Regions from separate parts of the Schumannella sp. GW821-FHT10F01 genome, predicted to be linked through region 2. Evidence: predicted binding sites of a transcription regulator. Region 2 holds the regulator's gene; the other holds the start of a gene.
What was found. Region 2 encodes LexA, which represses DNA repair genes until DNA is damaged. Its sites were predicted from a motif close to TCGAACANNTGTTCGA; they were not measured.
Positions count from the first base shown of each region.

Region 1: a site for LexA is predicted at 3,768-3,783, ahead of imuA' (DnaE2-dependent mutagenesis accessory factor ImuA'). Genes of this name have one in related genera too.

Region 1 covers NZ_JBXASM010000004.1:111,744-120,008, reverse strand. Annotated here, with positions in the region: gene AC1RSJ_RS06915 (DNA polymerase Y family protein) at 1-1,460, opposite strand, end outside; gene AC1RSJ_RS06910 (VOC family protein) at 1,615-1,959, shown strand; gene AC1RSJ_RS06905 (alpha/beta fold hydrolase) at 1,996-2,880, opposite strand; gene imuA' (DnaE2-dependent mutagenesis accessory factor ImuA') at 2,981-3,757, opposite strand; gene AC1RSJ_RS06895 (YegP family protein) at 3,901-4,083, shown strand; gene AC1RSJ_RS06890 (SCO7613 C-terminal domain-containing membrane protein) at 4,104-7,886, opposite strand; gene AC1RSJ_RS06885 (LLM class F420-dependent oxidoreductase) at 8,106-8,265, shown strand, end outside.
Region 2 covers NZ_JBXASM010000006.1:60,882-69,146, reverse strand. Annotated here, with positions in the region: gene metH (methionine synthase) at 1-14, opposite strand, end outside; gene metE (5-methyltetrahydropteroyltriglutamate--homocysteine S-methyltransferase) at 227-2,545, shown strand; gene AC1RSJ_RS08685 (DUF4184 family protein) at 2,719-3,534, shown strand; gene lexA (transcriptional repressor LexA) at 3,603-4,286, opposite strand; gene AC1RSJ_RS08675 (LysM peptidoglycan-binding domain-containing protein) at 4,614-5,042, shown strand; gene AC1RSJ_RS08670 (histidinol-phosphate transaminase) at 5,096-6,226, shown strand; gene hisB (imidazoleglycerol-phosphate dehydratase HisB) at 6,236-6,835, shown strand; gene hisH (imidazole glycerol phosphate synthase subunit HisH) at 6,835-7,467, shown strand; gene priA (bifunctional 1-(5-phosphoribosyl)-5-((5-phosphoribosylamino)methylideneamino)imidazole-4-carboxamide isomerase/phosphoribosylanthranilate isomerase PriA) at 7,464-8,201, shown strand; gene AC1RSJ_RS08650 (SseB family protein) at 8,198-8,265, shown strand, end outside.

The DNA of each region.
Region 1 (8,265 bases), on a different contig from region 2:
CGCCGCGCGCCCGTCGGCGAGACGAGCACGGCGGGCGGCGCGCTGAGCACGCCGCGCTCGTCGACGGACACCGGCCGCCCGGCCGCATCGCCGACCGCGATCTCGCGCGGCAGCTCGTAGACCGTCGCGGGCGCCGGATCCGGCAGCGCCCCCGGCCACGGCCGTGCAGGGTCGCGGGTGACGAGCGGGCGGTCGCCCCAGGGCACCGCGGTCTGCCGGTCGGCGGGCGAGCGGCCGCCCGACGGCACGGCGGTGAGCACGCCGCGGTGCCCGACCATGCCCTGCACTCGGGAGAGCCCGGAGTGCACGCGCTCGTCGGGACCGGTGCCCCAGAGCCCGCGCTCGTGTCCGGCGGCCGGGTCGACCGCATCCGGCGCGATGCGCACGCGGACGACGCCGGAGCGCAGCTCGCCCTGGTCCGGCCGGGTGCAGGCCCCGGACGAGGCGGCCGCGGCGCCCGATCCGCCCGCGCCGTCGCGCGGCCGTGCGCCGTCGAGCTGCCAGCGCACCCGGTCGACCACCTCGGCGGGGGAGAAGGAGCGCGGATGCAGCCACACCCGCTCGCTCAGCTCGCCGCGGTCGCCGATGAGCTCCACCCGCAGCGCCGTGCAGACGAGCCGCTGGGTGATGAGCGCCTCGACGAGGGCGTCCGCCGCGGTGCGCACGCCGAACGCGACCTGGTCGACCCGGTCGAGCGGCGGATCGAAGTCCACGACCTCCTCCACGTCGCGCGGGGGCTCGCGCGGGATCGCCGACCGGGCGTCGCGGCCGCCGGCGAGCGCGTGGAGGCGGGCGCCGTCCGGTCCGAAGCGCCCGGCCACGTCGTCCGGGGCGAGCGCGGCGAACCCGCCGAGCGTGGTGATGCCGAGCCGGGGGAGCAGCCCGGCCAGCTCGGGGTCGCCGAGCAGCGACACCGGCAGCGGCGCGAGGAACCCGGCCGATCCGCCCGGCGGCACGAGCAGCACCGGGCCGCCCGAGGCCGGCGCGGTGCGCGCGGCCCGCTCGGCCGCGAACAGCCCGTCTGCCACGCCGGCCCGCACGGACTCGACCCCCTCGCCGCGCACGACGCCGATCAGGCTCAGCGCGGCGGCGCGCTCACCGCCGTAGTAGCGCGCCGGACCGCGGGCGCGCACCGCGACGGCGCCGGGACGCAGCGGATGCACGCCGGGGAGCGCGCGCTCCAGGGCCGTGAGCACCGGCTCGAACGCGCGGGCGTCGAGGGCGGGGTCGTAGTCGACGGCGCGGAGCCGCGGGCAGCGCGCCTGCGCCTCCCGGACCCGCAGCCCGCGGCGCACGCCGTCGGCCCGGGCGGCGGCCGAGCAGGCGAGCACCTCGCCCTTGTGCACGAGGGCGAGCGGCTCGCCGGCGGGCACGCGCAGCGACCGCGCGTGCGCGTGCACCGGCCAGTCCGGCGCCCAGAGCACGAGCATGCGCGGCGGGATGCCCGTTGCGGCGCTCATCTCGGATCCTCGAACATGTGTTCGATTGTGCCACGCAGCGCCGACATCGGCACGGGGGATGGGAGCGCCGCGGTCGGCCCGGTGGGCGCAGGCGCGCCTGCGAGCAGGCCGGGCACCCGATGCCGGCGTCCGCGGCCCGCGCTAGCGTGCCCGCATGCTGGAGATCGGATCGATGGTGTGGGGCGTGCGCGACGTGGCGCGGGCGCGGACGTTCTGGAGCGAGGCCCTCGACTACGTCGACCGCGAGCCGGGCGACGGCACGTGGCAGGTCCTGGTGCCGCGGGAGGGAACGGGGCCGCAGCTCGCCCTCGACCTCGTCGAGTCGGACCGCCCGCGCCGGCACCACCTCGACCTCTACGCCGACGATCAGGCGGCCGAGGTGGAGCGGCTGGTGGGGATCGGAGCGACGCGCGACGAGGCCTGGGACTACCCGGACGAGGCCGACTACATCGTGCTGCGCGACCCCGACGGCAACCCGTTCTGCGTCGTGCAGCGCTGAGCTCTTCCCGACAGCAGCACCTCGAGCAGCTGTCGCCTAGAGCAGCTCGAGCACCGCGGCGGCGAACTCCTCCGGCGCCTCCTGCGGCGGGTTGTGACCGACTCCGGGCAGCACGCGGCCGGAGAAGGGACCGGCGAAGCGGGCGCGATGCTCCTCCGGGTCCTCGGCGCCGAACCCGTCGTCCCCGCCGGTCGGCATCACGGTCGGCGCCGTGATCGGCGGCAGGGCGGCGAGCCGCCGCTCGTCGTCCTCATAGGCCGGGTCGCCGACGGCGGCCGCCCGGCGGTGCCGGTAGGAGTGGATGACGACGTCGACGAAGTCGGGGGTGTCGAGGCTCGGGGCGCTGCGCTCGAACGCGGCGTCGACGCCCGACCAGGTCGGCGACCACTCGCGCCAGAGGATGCCGCAGAGCTCGCGCCGGTGCCGCGCGAGGCCCGCCCGCCCGCGCTCGGACTGGAAGTAGTCCTGGTACCAGTTCATCCGCTCCTCGTGCGGCGCCTGCGGCTCGCCGGAGCTCGCGATGTCCTGGATGGCGTAGCCGTCGACGGTCACCAGCCCCGCCGCGCGCTCGGGATGCAGCGCCGCGAGCACGCACGCCGCTCGGCCGCCCCAGTCGTAGCCGCCGACGACGGCCCGCTCGATCTCCAGCGCGTCGAGCAGGTCGAGCAGGTCGCGGCCGATCGCCGCCTGCTGCCCGGATCGCGGCGTCGCCGGGTCGAGGAACCGCGTGCCGCCGTAGCCGCGCAGCCAGGGCACGATCACCCGGGCGCCGCGGCCGGCGAGGAGGCCGGCGACCTCCTGGTAGCTCCGTACGTCGTACGGGAAGCCGTGCAGCAGCACGACCGGCGGTCCGGCGGGGTCGCCGCGCTCGAGCACCGCGACGTCGAGCACGGGCGTCCTGACCGTCCTGATCTCTCCCATGCGGCCAGCCTCCCGCGGACGGACGACACCGGAGCACCGGAGCACCCGAAGCGCCGGAAGCACCGGAGCGCCGGAGCGCCGGAGCAGCGGGCGCGGAGGCCTAGCCGATCCGGCGCAGCGACGGCGGCGCGTCCGACCCCACGGGCCGCACCGCCGCGACGACGGGCGCCACCGAGCCGTCCGGAGCCGGGAGCCAGAGCCGTCGCGAGCGCGGGCGGCCCTCGCCGGCGCGGACGGCGGACGCGACCGTCACCTGCCGGCCGGCGAGATGCCCGAACCCGGCGCCGATGCCGCTCCAGCTCGCCTCGCCCACGCTGAGCCTCGCGGCCGCGCCGGGCCAGTCGCCGAGCGCCACGAGCACCGCCTCGCGCTGGCGCAGCCGCGCCGCGAGGCGGGAGGCGGCGGCGTCGCCGATGCGCGGCATCCGCTGCCCGGCCGCCCGCACCGGCGGCCGCACGATCACCACCGAGACGACGTCGATCAGCGCGGACACGACCGCGAGCCACTGCTCGCCCGGATACGGCACCGCGACGAGCCGCTCGAGGTCGAGCCCGAGCCCGGCCGCGGCGCGCATGCCGAGGTCCGGCACGCCGACGACGGCGCACCACGAGCCCGCGGCGCTCGGCCCCTGGGCCAGCGCGAGCGCCAGCGAGGTGGAGCCCTCCACCGCGTAGCTCGACCCCGCGGCGAGCGCGCCGCCGGGCAGCAGCGCCCCGAGCGCCGCGTGCGTCGGCAGCTCCCGCGTGTCGAGCGTGCGCCGCTGCATGCCCCGGATGCGGTCCTGCAGCTCCCGGACCACATCGCCGACGCCGGCGCCGCCGTCGAGCGCGCCCGCGGGCAGCTCGAGGGCCGCGGCGGCGGACGGGGAGGGGCTCATCCCTCCATGTTCGAACACGTGTTCGAGTGTGTCAATCGCCCCCGACATGTCCGCCCGCCGGACACCGGGCGCGAGTAGCATCCGGCGCAGAATCAGCACCACCCTCCGCGCTCTCCACCCACCGTCGCGATGAAGGAGTCGACATGGCCGGGACGTTCGAGCTGTACAAGGACGCGCGGGGCGAGTTCCGCTTCCGCCTCAAGTCGGGCAACGGCCAGACGATCGCGGTGTCGGAGGGCTACTCGTCGAAGGCGAGCGCGCTGAACGGCATCGAGTCGGTGCGCACGAACGCGGCCGACGCCGTGCTCGACGACCAGTCCGCCTGATCACGACGACGCGACCCGGCCTAGCCGAGGTCGCGGAGGCGTGCGCCGATGCCGGCGGCCCCGCCGGTGCGGCGCTCCCAGTTGACGGCGATCACCAGCAGCACGGCGCCCGCCGTGGCGAGCGTGATCCACCACGAGGTGGCGCTGATGGTGCCGCCGACCTGCACGGCGAACACGATCACGTTCTCGATCGGCAACACCAGGATGCCGAGCACGAACGGCGCCGCGAGCCGCAGCAGCGACCCGAGCAGGATCGCGGCGAGCGCGAGCCCGAGCACGGTGATCGCGCGCCAGGTCTGCGGGTCGGTGCCCGTGGCGAGCATCGACGGCAGCAGCGTCGCGACGAGCCCCGGCGCCAGCAGCGCCCAGGAGCGCCGCGGCCCGACCGGCCAGGCGTCCACCGCCGACCAGCCGGTCCGCGGCGGCGTGCCCGCGCGCGCCGCGCGGAGGCCGAGCGAGCCCGCGGCCAGCAGCGCGAGCCCCAGCGGCAGCGAGAACACCTCGACGCGGAGGTCGCGGGGGCTCCAGCCCGCCACGCCGGCGACCCAGGCGAGCGCCCAGAGCGTCCAGGCCGGGGGCAGCGTCGTCGCGACGGTGCGCGCCCGCCGCACCACGAGCAGCATCGCGACGAGCAGCAGGGCCATGAGCACCCAGAGCAGCACGATGGCGCCCCACTCGCGACGGACGCCCGACACCGTCGGGGCGACGAGCAGCACCGCGGCCGGCAGCAGGGTCCAACGACGCCGGAGGTCGTCGGGCAGGCGGGAGGTCGCCGGGGCGGCCAGCGCGGCCAGGCGCCGCCCGGCGATGCCCGCGAGCAGCGCGGCCACGACGCCGGACGCGAGCGCGCCCCAGGTGGGGCCGAGCTCCGGCACGGCGGCGGCGTCGAGACTCCGGCCGACGCGGATGCCGACGACGGCTCCGGCGGCCGCCGCGAGCAGCGCGGTGACGAGGAGCGGCGAGGCGAGCGCCCGCAGCGGGGCGAGCCCGCCCCGGAGGCGCGCGGCGACGACGCCGAGCCCGATGAGCAGCACCGCGCCGCCGAGCAGCGCGATCGCGCGGACGCCGCCGGGTCCCGGCAGCTCGACCGGGCCTGCGGCGAGCAGCACGAGGCTGGGCAGCGGGGCGACGAGCAGCGCGAGCCAGGCGAGGCCGAGCGCCGCCCGGCGGACCCGTCCGCGCGTCCGCACCAGGAGCAGCCCGGCGACCGCGGCGGCCGCGAGCGCCGGCGGCAGCACGTAGGGCTCGACCACGTCGACGCCGTTCAGGCTCAGCAGCGCCCAGAGCGCGCCGCTGAACGACCAGAACGACACGATCCAGCCGTAGCGCCGGCGCGCGAGCAGCGCCTGCGCCGCGGAGCCGAGCCCGATGAGGAGCAGCACCTCGAACGCGGTCGCGGCGCCCGCGGCGCTGCCGACGATCGTGAGCAGCACCGCGATCGCGCCGGTCACCAGCGAGGAGGCCTCGACGCCGAGCCGCACGACGCGCACCTCGTCGGCGGGCAGCCGGCCGCCGAGCACCCGGCCGGTCGCGGCGGTCAGCGGCAGCACGACGGCGACGAGGCCGGCGATCACCGGCAGCACGACGAGCGAGGCACTGCCCGAGAGCAGCTGGGCGCCGAGGCACACCAGCGCGACGGCGAGGGAGGGCACGAGCACGCCGGCGGCGAGCGCGCGCAGCTCGCGCGTCATCCCGGGCCGGCGGAGGCCGACGAGCACGGCCGCGAGCGCGAAGAGCGAGCCGGTGGAGGCCGCGGTCCAGCCGCTGTGCTCGAGCAGCACGGAGGCGACCGCGAAGCCCGTGGGCACCATCGACACGGCGATCGCGGACCACCACAGGTCGCGCGGGAGGCGGCGCACGAGCGCGAGGCCGACCATCGCCAGGTTCGCGACCGTCGCGGTGAGCGCGAGGACGGCGACGACCGGCAGCCCGGCCTGCGAGAACCCGGTCGCGACGACGGCGAGCGCATACGCCGTGCCGAGGCCGACGTGCACGAAGCGGCCGCGGCGCCCCGCCGAGGCGGCGACGAGCACCCAGACGGCGAGCACCGCCGGTCCGACGACGAGCGTGGCGCCGGCCATCGCCGCGGAGATCCCCGCGAACGCCGTCAGCATGTGGGCCGCCAGCTGCAGGGGCACCCGCGCGAACGCCGGGCCGCGCCGGGTCCAGCGGTGGAACCGCAGCAGCGCGGCGCAGGCGACGGCCGGGATCAGCTCGATCGCGCCGGGCGCCCAGTCCGGCAGCGCGGCCCACGACGGGATGACGAAGCCGACGGGCAGCGGCGTCCAGACCGCGATGCCGAGCGCGACGCGGGCGAGCCGCGCCGTGTCCGGGCGCCGCCGGCCGAGCGCCCAGACCCCGGCGGCGGCGCCGCCGAGCAGGACGAGCGCGAGCACGGTGAGGGCGGTCGGCAGCGGCGTGGTCGCCGCCGACCACGACAGCATGGGCTGGGCGATCAGCACGGGTCCGGCGGCGAGCACGGCGACGGCGAGCGCCCCGCCGAGCAGCGGGGTGCGGCGCGCACCGTGCGGCACCGGCAGCAGGGCGAGCAGCACCGGCACGAGGGCGACGGCCCCGGCGATCGCGAGCGTCTGCGCCGCCAGGCCGGTCGAGGCGTCGAGCGGGCTGCGGGGGCCGACGGCCGACACCACGGTGGCGGCGTGGAGGGCCGCCGCCCCGGCGAGCAGTCCGGCGATCGCCATCCAGGCGCGGGGGAGCAGCCCGGTGCGGCTGGCGACGGCCGCGATCCCCGCGAGCACGGCGATGACCGCCGCGCCGATCAGCACCGAGGCCACCCGGTCCGGGTGGAGCACCTCCGCCCGCGGCACGAGCACGGAGGCCACCGTCATGGCCAGCCCCTGCAGCACCACCGCGGTCCAGCGGTCCGCGGCGAGCGGCGAGTCGATCCGGCGCCCGACCCAGCGCAGGAGCGGCTGGAGCAGCGGTGCGACGGCCGCCGCGACGACGAAGCCGGCCACGGGCGACCAGGCGTCGTCGCCGGAACCGCCGACCAGCGCCGGCGCGGTGACGAGGCCGACGACGCCGAGCCAGATCCAGGTGCGCAGGCGCATCCGGGCGCCGAGCGCCAGCAGGCCGGCCGAGCACAGCAGCGCACCGAGGCCGCCGGCGAGCAGCCGGACGGAGTCGGACGGCAGCGCCGCCGACACGATCGACGGGAGGTCGATCGCCACGAACACGCCGCCGAGCGCCCCGAGGGCCTCGGCGGAGAAGCGCACGCCGCGTCGCGCGAGCAGGCCGGCACCGGCCAGGAAGACGGCGGTCACGATCAGCAGGACGACGTTGCGGGTCAACGCGTCACGGAGGTCGGGATTGAAGAACGCGAACACGAGGGCGGCGATCGCGACCAGTCCCGCGCCGGCTACGGCGAGCACCGACTGCACGCTCACCGACTCGCGGCGCGGCGCCGCGACCGGACTCGGCACCGGGCCCTGCACCGGGGAGAGGGAGGGCGGGCCCGGCGTCGCGGGATACGACGAGGGCCACGACCCGGACAGCGCGGAGGGGGCGGGCCCCGGCGCCGGCGTCGGATCCGGCGTCGGCGCGTAGCCCACCGGGGAGCCCGCGCCGGCCGGCACGAGCGGCAGCGCCTCCAGCATCCGCTCACGCGCCTCGAGCCGCTCGGCGATCTCGATCGAGACGGCGAGCAGGGCGGCTCCGTCCGGACCGCCGACATCGTGCCGGCAGACCGGGCAGACGGTGTCGGCGAGCGCGGCGGAGCACACCGGGCAGAGGTCGGAGCGGCGCAGACGTGCGGCCACCCCCGCGGTCCAGGAACGCGTCATGGCCGGAGTCTAGGCATCCTCTGTTTTGCTCGGCATCGCCCGTCCGGGGGAGGTGCGGGTCGTCCTCCGGGATGACGTGGACGCGCTCTCCGCACAGGCCAGGACGACCCTCCGCGCAGCCCCGGACGCCGACTCCGGGCGGTCCCGGATGCCGCTCGTCACCTCCCGTGCACCTGCGAGACCCGGCGCGCGGGCCGCCGTCGGGAGCAGGATCGGAGCATGCGCTTCGGATTCCACTTCATGGACTACAACCTGCCGGGCGAGCCGGCCTCCATCCCCGACCTCCTCACCGAGAGCGCCCGCGCGGCGGAGGACGTCGGCGCGAGCTGGTTCACCGTGATGGATCACTACTTCCAGATGGAGCAGTTCCGCACGGCCC
Region 2 (8,265 bases):
AGCGTCGGGGGCACCCGCATAGGGTAGCCGCGGCCCGCTCCGGATGCTCGGCGGCGGGCCTCCGGCGGGCCGGCGGCCGGCCTCCCGCGGGCCTCCGGCGGCCGCTGAAACCGGGCGTCATCTTCGACGCGCGGCGGGGCGCCTCGCTACGGTGGAACGGTCGTCCGACGGGCGGCAGGACCGAAGCCGAGCCCGGCATGCGTCCCTCACGCGATTCGAGGAGACCATGACCGAGACACCCGTGTTCCCTGCCGGCACCATCCTGGGCTACCCGCGACTGGGCCGCCGCCGCGAGCTCAAGCGCGCGGTCGAGTCCTTCTGGGCCGGCCGCATCGACGCCGAGGCCCTCGAGGCCGAGGCCGCCGGGCTCCGCACCGCCACCCGCACGCGGCTCGCCGCCCTCGGCCTGGGCCGCGGCGACTCGGCGATCCCGGAGTCGTTCAGCTTCTACGACCAGGTGCTCGACGCCGCCGTGACCGTCGGGGCCATCCCGGCGCGGTTCGCCGACCTGGCGGACGACGAGGGCCGCGTCGACCTCGCCGGCTACTTCACGCTCGCGCGTGGCGAGGGGGAGCGTCCGCCGCTCGAGATGACGAAATGGTTCGACTCGAACTACCACTACCTGGTGCCCGAGATCGGACCCGGCACGGCGTTCCGGCTCGCCTCCGACCGCCTCGTGGAGCAGGTGCGCGAGGCCCATGCGGAGGGCCTGGTCACCCGGCCCGTCATCGTCGGCCCCGTCACCCTGCTCGCGCTCGCGAAGGCGGAGGACGGCGCCCCCGAGGGCTTCGACCCGCTGTCGCGGCTCGCGGACCTGCTGCCCGTCTACCGCGAGCTGCTCGGGCGACTCGCGGAGGCCGGCGCCCGATGGGTGCAGCTCGACGAGCCGGCGCTCGTGAGCGAGTCGCTCCCGGCGTCGTCCGAGGCCCTGCGGGACGCCGCCCGGACGGCGTACGCCGCGCTCGGCGCGGACCGTCCGCTCGGCATCCTCGTCGCGGCGCCCTACGCGGCCCTCGACGCGGCGCTGCCGGTGCTCGCCGACGCGCCGATCGACGCGATCGCACTCGACCTGGTCCGCGGCGCGGTGCCGTCGGGCATCACCACCGACAAGGTGCTGGTCGGCGGCGTGATCGACGGCCACAACATCTGGCGCGGCGACCTGGCGGGCGCGTTCTCGCGTCTCGAGGAGCTGCGCGCCGTGTCGCCGTCCATCGCCGCCGGCACGTCGACGAGCCTGTTCCACACCCCGCACGACGTGGAGGACGAGCCGCAGCTCGACCCGCGGCTGCGGTCGTGGCTCGCGTTCGCCGACCAGAAGGTCGAGCAGGTCGCCGTGCTGGCCCGCGGGCTCGTCGATGGCCGGGACGCGATCGCGGCCGAGCTCGACGCCGCGGCCGCGGCGCTCGAGGACCGGCTGTCGGCCCCCGGCGTGCGCGACGGGGCGGTGCGGCAGCGCGCCGCTACCCTCGCCGAGGCCGATCGCACTCGCGGCGACGCCGCCGCACGGCGCACGGCCCAGGAGGCCGCGCTCGGCCTGCCGCTGCTGCCCACGACGACGATCGGGTCCTTCCCGCAGACCGGCGACATCCGGCGCGAGCGGGCGCGGTTCGCCGCCGGGCAGATCACCGACGACGAGTACACCGGCTTCCTCCGCGACGAGATCCGCCGCGTCGTCGACCTCCAGGAGCGGATCGGGCTCGACGTGCTCGTGCACGGCGAGCCGGAGCGCAACGACATGGTGCAGTACTTCGCCGAGCACCTCGACGGCTTCGCGGTGACGCGGAACGGCTGGGTGCAGTCGTACGGCTCGCGCGCGACGCGGCCGTCGATCCTCTGGGGCGACGTGTCGCGGCCCGCGCCGATCACGGTCGAGTGGTCGGTGTTCACGCAGAGCCTCACGGCGAAGCCGGTGAAGGGCATGCTGACGGGACCGGTGACAATCCTCGCCTGGTCGTTCGTGCGCGACGACCAGCCGCTCGGCGACACGGCCGATCAGGTAGCCCTCGCGCTGCGCGACGAGATCGCCGACCTCGAGTCCGCCGGCATCCGGATCGTGCAGGTCGACGAGCCGGCGCTGCGGGAGCTGCTGCCGCTCAAGGCCGCGGACCAGCCGGCCTACCTGGACTGGTCGGTCGGCTCGTTCCGGCTCGCCACGGCCGGGGTCGCGGACGCGACGCAGATCCACACGCACCTCTGCTACTCCGAGTTCGGCGTGGTCATCGACGCGATCGACGGCCTCGATGCCGACGTCACCTCGATCGAGGCGGCGCGCTCGCGGATGGACGTGGTGCGGGATCTCGAGCGCAGCGGCTTCTCCCGCGGCATCGGACCGGGCGTCTACGACATCCACTCGCCCCGCGTGCCGGGCGTCGACGAGGTGACCGAGCTGCTCGAGACCGCCCTCACGGGCGTGCCGCGCACGCTGCTCTGGGTGAACCCGGACTGCGGGCTCAAGACCCGCGGCTACGACGAGACGGTCGCCTCGCTCGAGAACGTGGTCGCCGCGACCCTGCGCGTGCGGGGGCGGGTGGCCGCGGGGGTCTGAGCCGGGAGTGCCGGGCCGGGCGTGCGGACCGGTCGCGCCGGCTCGCGGGCATACAGGCGAGCGGCCCCCGCCCGGCATGCAGGCGAGCGACCCGCTCGGCACGCAGGAGACGCACGGCGGATGTCCGTCGCGCGGCTGATCCGGACGCGCCCGCCCGCTCCCGATACTGAGCCGTGCCCTTCACCCCGAGCCACGCGGCCGCGGCGCTGCCGTTCCTCCGCACGCCGCTGCCCGCCGCGGCGCTGGTGCTCGGCACGATGGCGCCGGACCTCCCGTACTACGCGCCGCTCGGCGTGCCGCGCGGGCTGACCCACTCGCTGCTCGGCGCCGTCACGGTCGATCCGCTCATCGCCCTCGCAGCGCTCGCGCTCTGGTGGGGGGTGCTGCGCGCGCCCGTCGTCGACCTCGCACCCGACGCGCTGCGCGAGCGGATGCCGCCCCGGCCCGTACTCGGACGCGGACGCACGGCGCTCGGCACCGCGGTCCGCACGGCGCTCCTCGCGCTCGCGGCCGCGCTGATCGGGATCGCGACCCATCTCGCGTGGGACTGGTTCACGCATCCGGACGGGCTCGCGACGGTCCTCCCGCTCTGGAGCACACGGCTCGGGCCGCTCGAGCTCTCCCGCTGGCTGCAGCACGCGTCGACGGTCGCGGGACTCGTCGTGCTCGCCGTCTGGGCGGCGCGCTGGATGCGGTGCACGGCACCGGAGCCGCGCCCCGCGACGACACCGCCCCGGCTGCGGCACGCGGCGCGGGCGGCCGTCGCCGGCACGTGGGTGCTGCTCGCGGCCGGCGTCTGGGCGGCCGGGATACTCGGCGGCGCGGGTCCGCTCACGCCGTCGCTCGTATTCCGGGTCGCCGTCGTGTCGATCGGCGGCGCCGTCGCGCTGGCGGTGCTCCTGTGCCTGGCGTGGCACGTGGTCCGGCGCCGCGAGGCACGACGAGTCGGGCCGACGAGCGAGCCGTCGACCGGGGCGACGAGTGCATAGTCGAGCACGACGACGAATGCCGCGTCGGCGGTCCGGCCGTCGACGCCGGGCGCGGGGGAGACCTCCGGCTAGACGGCGCGGAGGATCGCGACGACCTTGCCGAGCACCTCGGCCTGGTCGCCGAGGATCGGCTCGAACGCCGTGTTGCGGGGCAGCAGCCAGGTGTGGCCGTCGCGCTGCCGGAACACCTTGACGGTCGCCTCGCCGTCGAGCATGGCGGCGACGATCTCGCCGTTCTCGGCCGTGTTCTGCGTGCGCACGACGACCCAGTCGCCGTCGCAGATGGCGGCGTCGATCATCGACTCGCCCGACACCTTGAGCATGAAGAGCTCGCCCTTGCCGACCAGCTGGCGGGGGAGCGGGAAGACCTCCTCGACCTGCTGCTCCGCGGTGATCGGCACGCCGGCGGCGATGCGGCCGACGAGCGGCACCATCGCGGCGTCGCCGACCGGGGGCGCGGAGTCGGCGGGGGACTCGGAGCCGGGCAGGTCGATGAGCACTTCGAGCGCACGGGGCCGCTTCGGGTCGCGGCGGAGGTAGCCGCTGAGCTCGAGCTGGTTGAGCTGGTGCGTGACGCTGGAGAGAGACGACAGGCCGACGGCGTCGCCGATCTCGCGCATGCTCGGCGGATACCCCTGGCGCGCGACGGAGAGCTGGATCGCCTCCAGGATCGCCAGCTGCTTCTCGCTGAGGCTGCGTCGGCGGCGCGTGCCGCCGGCCGCTGACGGTCCGCTCGTGGGCTGGTCGCTCATGCGCGTCTCCCGATGTCGGTGGCATCTGGTGATGTGTGTCCAGACATTCGGAACTGTATCCGGTCCAGGGTGTCGTACCAAACATCCGTTCGAGTGTGTCGCGATGTCGGTGGATGCCGATATCCCTGTTTCCGAGGGCGGAACCGGCGGATCGGCCGGAGCGGAGCCGCAGAGCAGAAGGGGTTGAACATGCGTTCGATAGAAGATACATTCGAAACACAGGTTCGACCCGGCACTCCCGGCCGAGTGCCGGGCGGACCTGTCCAGACCATCGCACGCACACGCACGAGCACCATCTCCCCCGACATCAGCAGCCAGGAGGCAGCCATGAGCGCCATCGCCATCGGAACCGGGATCCGCCGCACCGCCGCCCCTGCCCGCCCGGTGCGGCGTCCGGTCTCCACTGCCGCGACCTCGTCGACCGCGACGGGTCCGCGCCTGCGGATCACGCGCCGCGGCCGTGCCGTCGTCGCCGTGCTCATCGCCACGCCGCTCGCGTTCGGCGCCGTGGTCGTCGGGCTCGGCCAGGCCGCCGCAGCCGACCAGGCCGGCCCGCACGCCGCCTCGTCCGCGACCGGCGACTTCGCCTACGTGACCGTGCAGCCGGGGGACACCCTCTGGACGATCGCGGGCGACGTCGCTCCCGGAGCCGACCGCCGCGTCGTCGTCGACCGGATCGTCGACCTGAACCAGCTCGCGTCCGGCGACCTCCGCGCCGGCGAGCGGATCGCCGTCCCGACCGACCTGGGTCGCTGAGCCCGCTCGCGGCTAGCACCGGTCGACCCCCTGCCGCTCGGTAGGCTCGGCGGGTGAGTCCGCTCTCCGATCTCCCGATCCGCGACGACCTCCGCGGGCAGACGCCGTACGGCGCACCGCAGCAGCCGGTCCGCTACGCGCTCAACGTCAACGAGAACACGCACCCGGTGCCGGAGGATGTGGCCCGCTCGGTCGTCGAGGCCGTCGCCGGCGCGATCCTCACGATCAACCGGTACCCGGACCGCGAGTTCACGCTGCTCCGCGAGCACCTCGCGTCGTATCTGTCGACCGCAGGCGGTCCCGGCTCGGGCGTCGAGCCGCAGTACGTCGATCCGGCGCAGGTCTGGGCGGCGAACGGCTCGAACGAGGTGATCCAGCACATCCTCCAGGCGTTCGGGGGCCCCGGCCGCTCGGTGCTCGGCTTCCCGCCGACCTATTCGATGCACCCGATCATCGCCGCGGGCACGGGCACCCGGTGGGTTCCGGCGGAGCGCGACGCCCGGTACGCGATCTCGCCCGAGACGGCCGTCGCGGCGATCGAGCGCGAGCGTCCGGACCTCGTGTTCTTCTGCGCCCCGAACAACCCGACCGGCACGGCGCTGGCGCTCGAGACCATCGCGGCCGCCTACGACGCGACCGGCGGCATGGTCATGGTCGACGAGGCCTACGCCGAGTTCATGCCCGAGGGCACCCCGACGGCGCTGACCCTGCTGCCCGGCCGCGAGCGGCTGCTCGTGTCGCGCACCATGAGCAAGGCCTTCGCCTTCGCGGGCGGCCGCGTCGGCTACCTCGTCGCCGATCCGGCCGCGATCGACGCGCTCCGGCTCGTCCGGCTGCCCTACCACCTGTCGGCGCTGACGCAGGCGGCGGCGGTGGCCGCGCTCCAGCACGCGCCCGAGATGCTCGCGATGGTCGGCGACATCCGGGGCCAGCGCGACCGGCTGCTCGGCGAGCTCGCCGAGCTCGGCTACTCGCCGTACGACAGCCACGCGAACTTCGTGCTGTTCGGCGGGGTCGACGATCCGCACGCGACCTTCGAGGCGCTGCTCGAGCGCGACATCCTCGTGCGCGACGTCGGCATCCCGAACGCCCTCCGCGTCACGGCCGGCACCGAGGCGGAGACCACCTGGTTCCTCGAGTCCCTGCGGGCGCTCGGGCCCGGGGGCGCGCCCGCGCGCAAGTAGGCTGAGCGCATGAGCCGCAGCGCCTCCCTCACCCGCTCCACGAGCGAGTCGAGCATCGAGCTGAGCATCGACCTCGACGGCACGGGCACGTCCGACATCTCGACGTCGGTGCCGTTCTTCGACCACCTGCTCACGGCGTTCGCGAAGCACTCGCTCGTCGACCTGACGGTGCGCGCGACGGGCGACACCGACATCGACGTGCACCACACGGTCGAGGACACCGGCATCGTGCTCGGGCAGGCGATCCGCCAGGCCCTCGGCGACAAGTCGGGCATCGGCCGCTACGGCGACGCGCTCGTGCCGCTCGACGACGCCCTCGCGCAGGCGGTCGTCGACGTGTCCGGACGCCCGTACCTCGTGCACGGCGGCGAACCGGAGGGGTTCGCGCTGCACCTCATCGGCGGCCACTTCACCGGCTCGATGGTGCGGCACGTCTTCGAGGCGATCGCGTTCAACGGCGGCCTGACCGTGCATGTGAACCTGCTCGCGGGCCGCGACCCGCACCACATCGCCGAGGCCGAGTTCAAGGCGTTCGCGCGTGCGTTCCGGGCCGCGGTGGAGCCGGATGCGCGCGTGCGCGGCATCCCGTCGACGAAGGGCGCGCTGTAGTGGCGCGTCCGTCCGTCGTGGTGCTCGACTACGGATCCGGCAACGTCCACTCCGCGGTCAAGGCGCTCGAGCTGGCCGGCGCCGACGTGGAGCTCACCGCCGACCGCGCCGCGGTGATGGAGGCCGGCGGACTGCTCGTGCCGGGCGTCGGCGCCTTCGCCGCGGTCATGGGCGCGCTGCGCGCGGTGCACGGCGACGAGCTCGTCGACCGCCGGCTCGCCGGCGGCCGCCCGGTGCTCGGCATCTGCGTCGGCATGCAGGTGCTGTTCGAGCGCGGCATCGAGCGCGGCACCGACACCGAGGGCCTCGGAGAATGGCCCGGCGTGGTCGACCGCCTCGACGCGCCGGTGCTGCCGCACATGGGCTGGAACACCGTCAGCGCCGACGCGGACAGCGTCCTGTTCGACGGCATCGCCGACGAGCGCTTCTACTTCGTGCACTCCTACGCCGCGCGCGAGTGGACGCTGGAGCCGGACGCGCGCCGCGCGGCGCCGACCGTCACCTGGGCCGACCACGGCGGGCCGTTCGTCGCGGCCGTCGAGAACGGCCCGCTCGCGGCCACGCAGTTCCACCCCGAGAAGTCCGGCGCCGCCGGCATCCGCCTGCTGACGAACTGGATCCGATCGCTGTGACCGACCGCCTCATCCTCCTGCCCGCCGTCGACGTGGCCGACGGCCAGGCCGTGCGCCTCACCCAGGGCGCGGCGGGGTCCGAGACCTCCTACGGCGACCCGGCCGACGCCGCCGCGGAGTGGGTCGAGCAGGGCGCGGAGTGGATCCACCTCGTCGACCTCGACGCGGCGTTCGGCCGCGGCGACAACCGCGCCGTGATCCGCCGCGTGATCGACCGCATCCCGGAGGGCGTCAGCATCGAGCTCTCCGGCGGCATCCGCGACGACGCGTCGCTCGAGGCCGCGCTCGCGACCGGCGCCCGCCGCGTCAACCTCGGCACGGCCGCGCTCGAGGACCCGGAGTGGGCCGACCGCGTCGCCCGCGACTACGGCGACCGCGTCGCCGTCGGGCTCGACGTGCGCGGCGAGACGCTCGCCGCCCGCGGCTGGACCCGGGAGGGCGGCAACATCTGGGAGGTGCTCGCGCGCCTCGAGGCCGCCGGCTGCGCCCGCTACGTCGTGACGGATGTCGCCCGCGACGGCATGCTCAACGGCCCGAACCTCGAGCTGCTGACCGCGATGACGGAGCGCACCGGCAAGCCGGTGATCGCCTCCGGCGGCGTCTCGAGCCTCGACGACCTGCGCGCGCTGCGCGACCTCGTGCCGCTCGGGGTCGAGGGCGCCATCGTCGGCAAGGCCCTCTACGCCGGCGCGTTCACGCTGGCCGAGGCGCTGGAGGTCGCCGGCCGGCCGTGAGCTCGGAGGCCGGAGGTGCGGACAGCGCCGGCACGCCGTGGGCGGGCCGGCGGTTCGAGCCGAA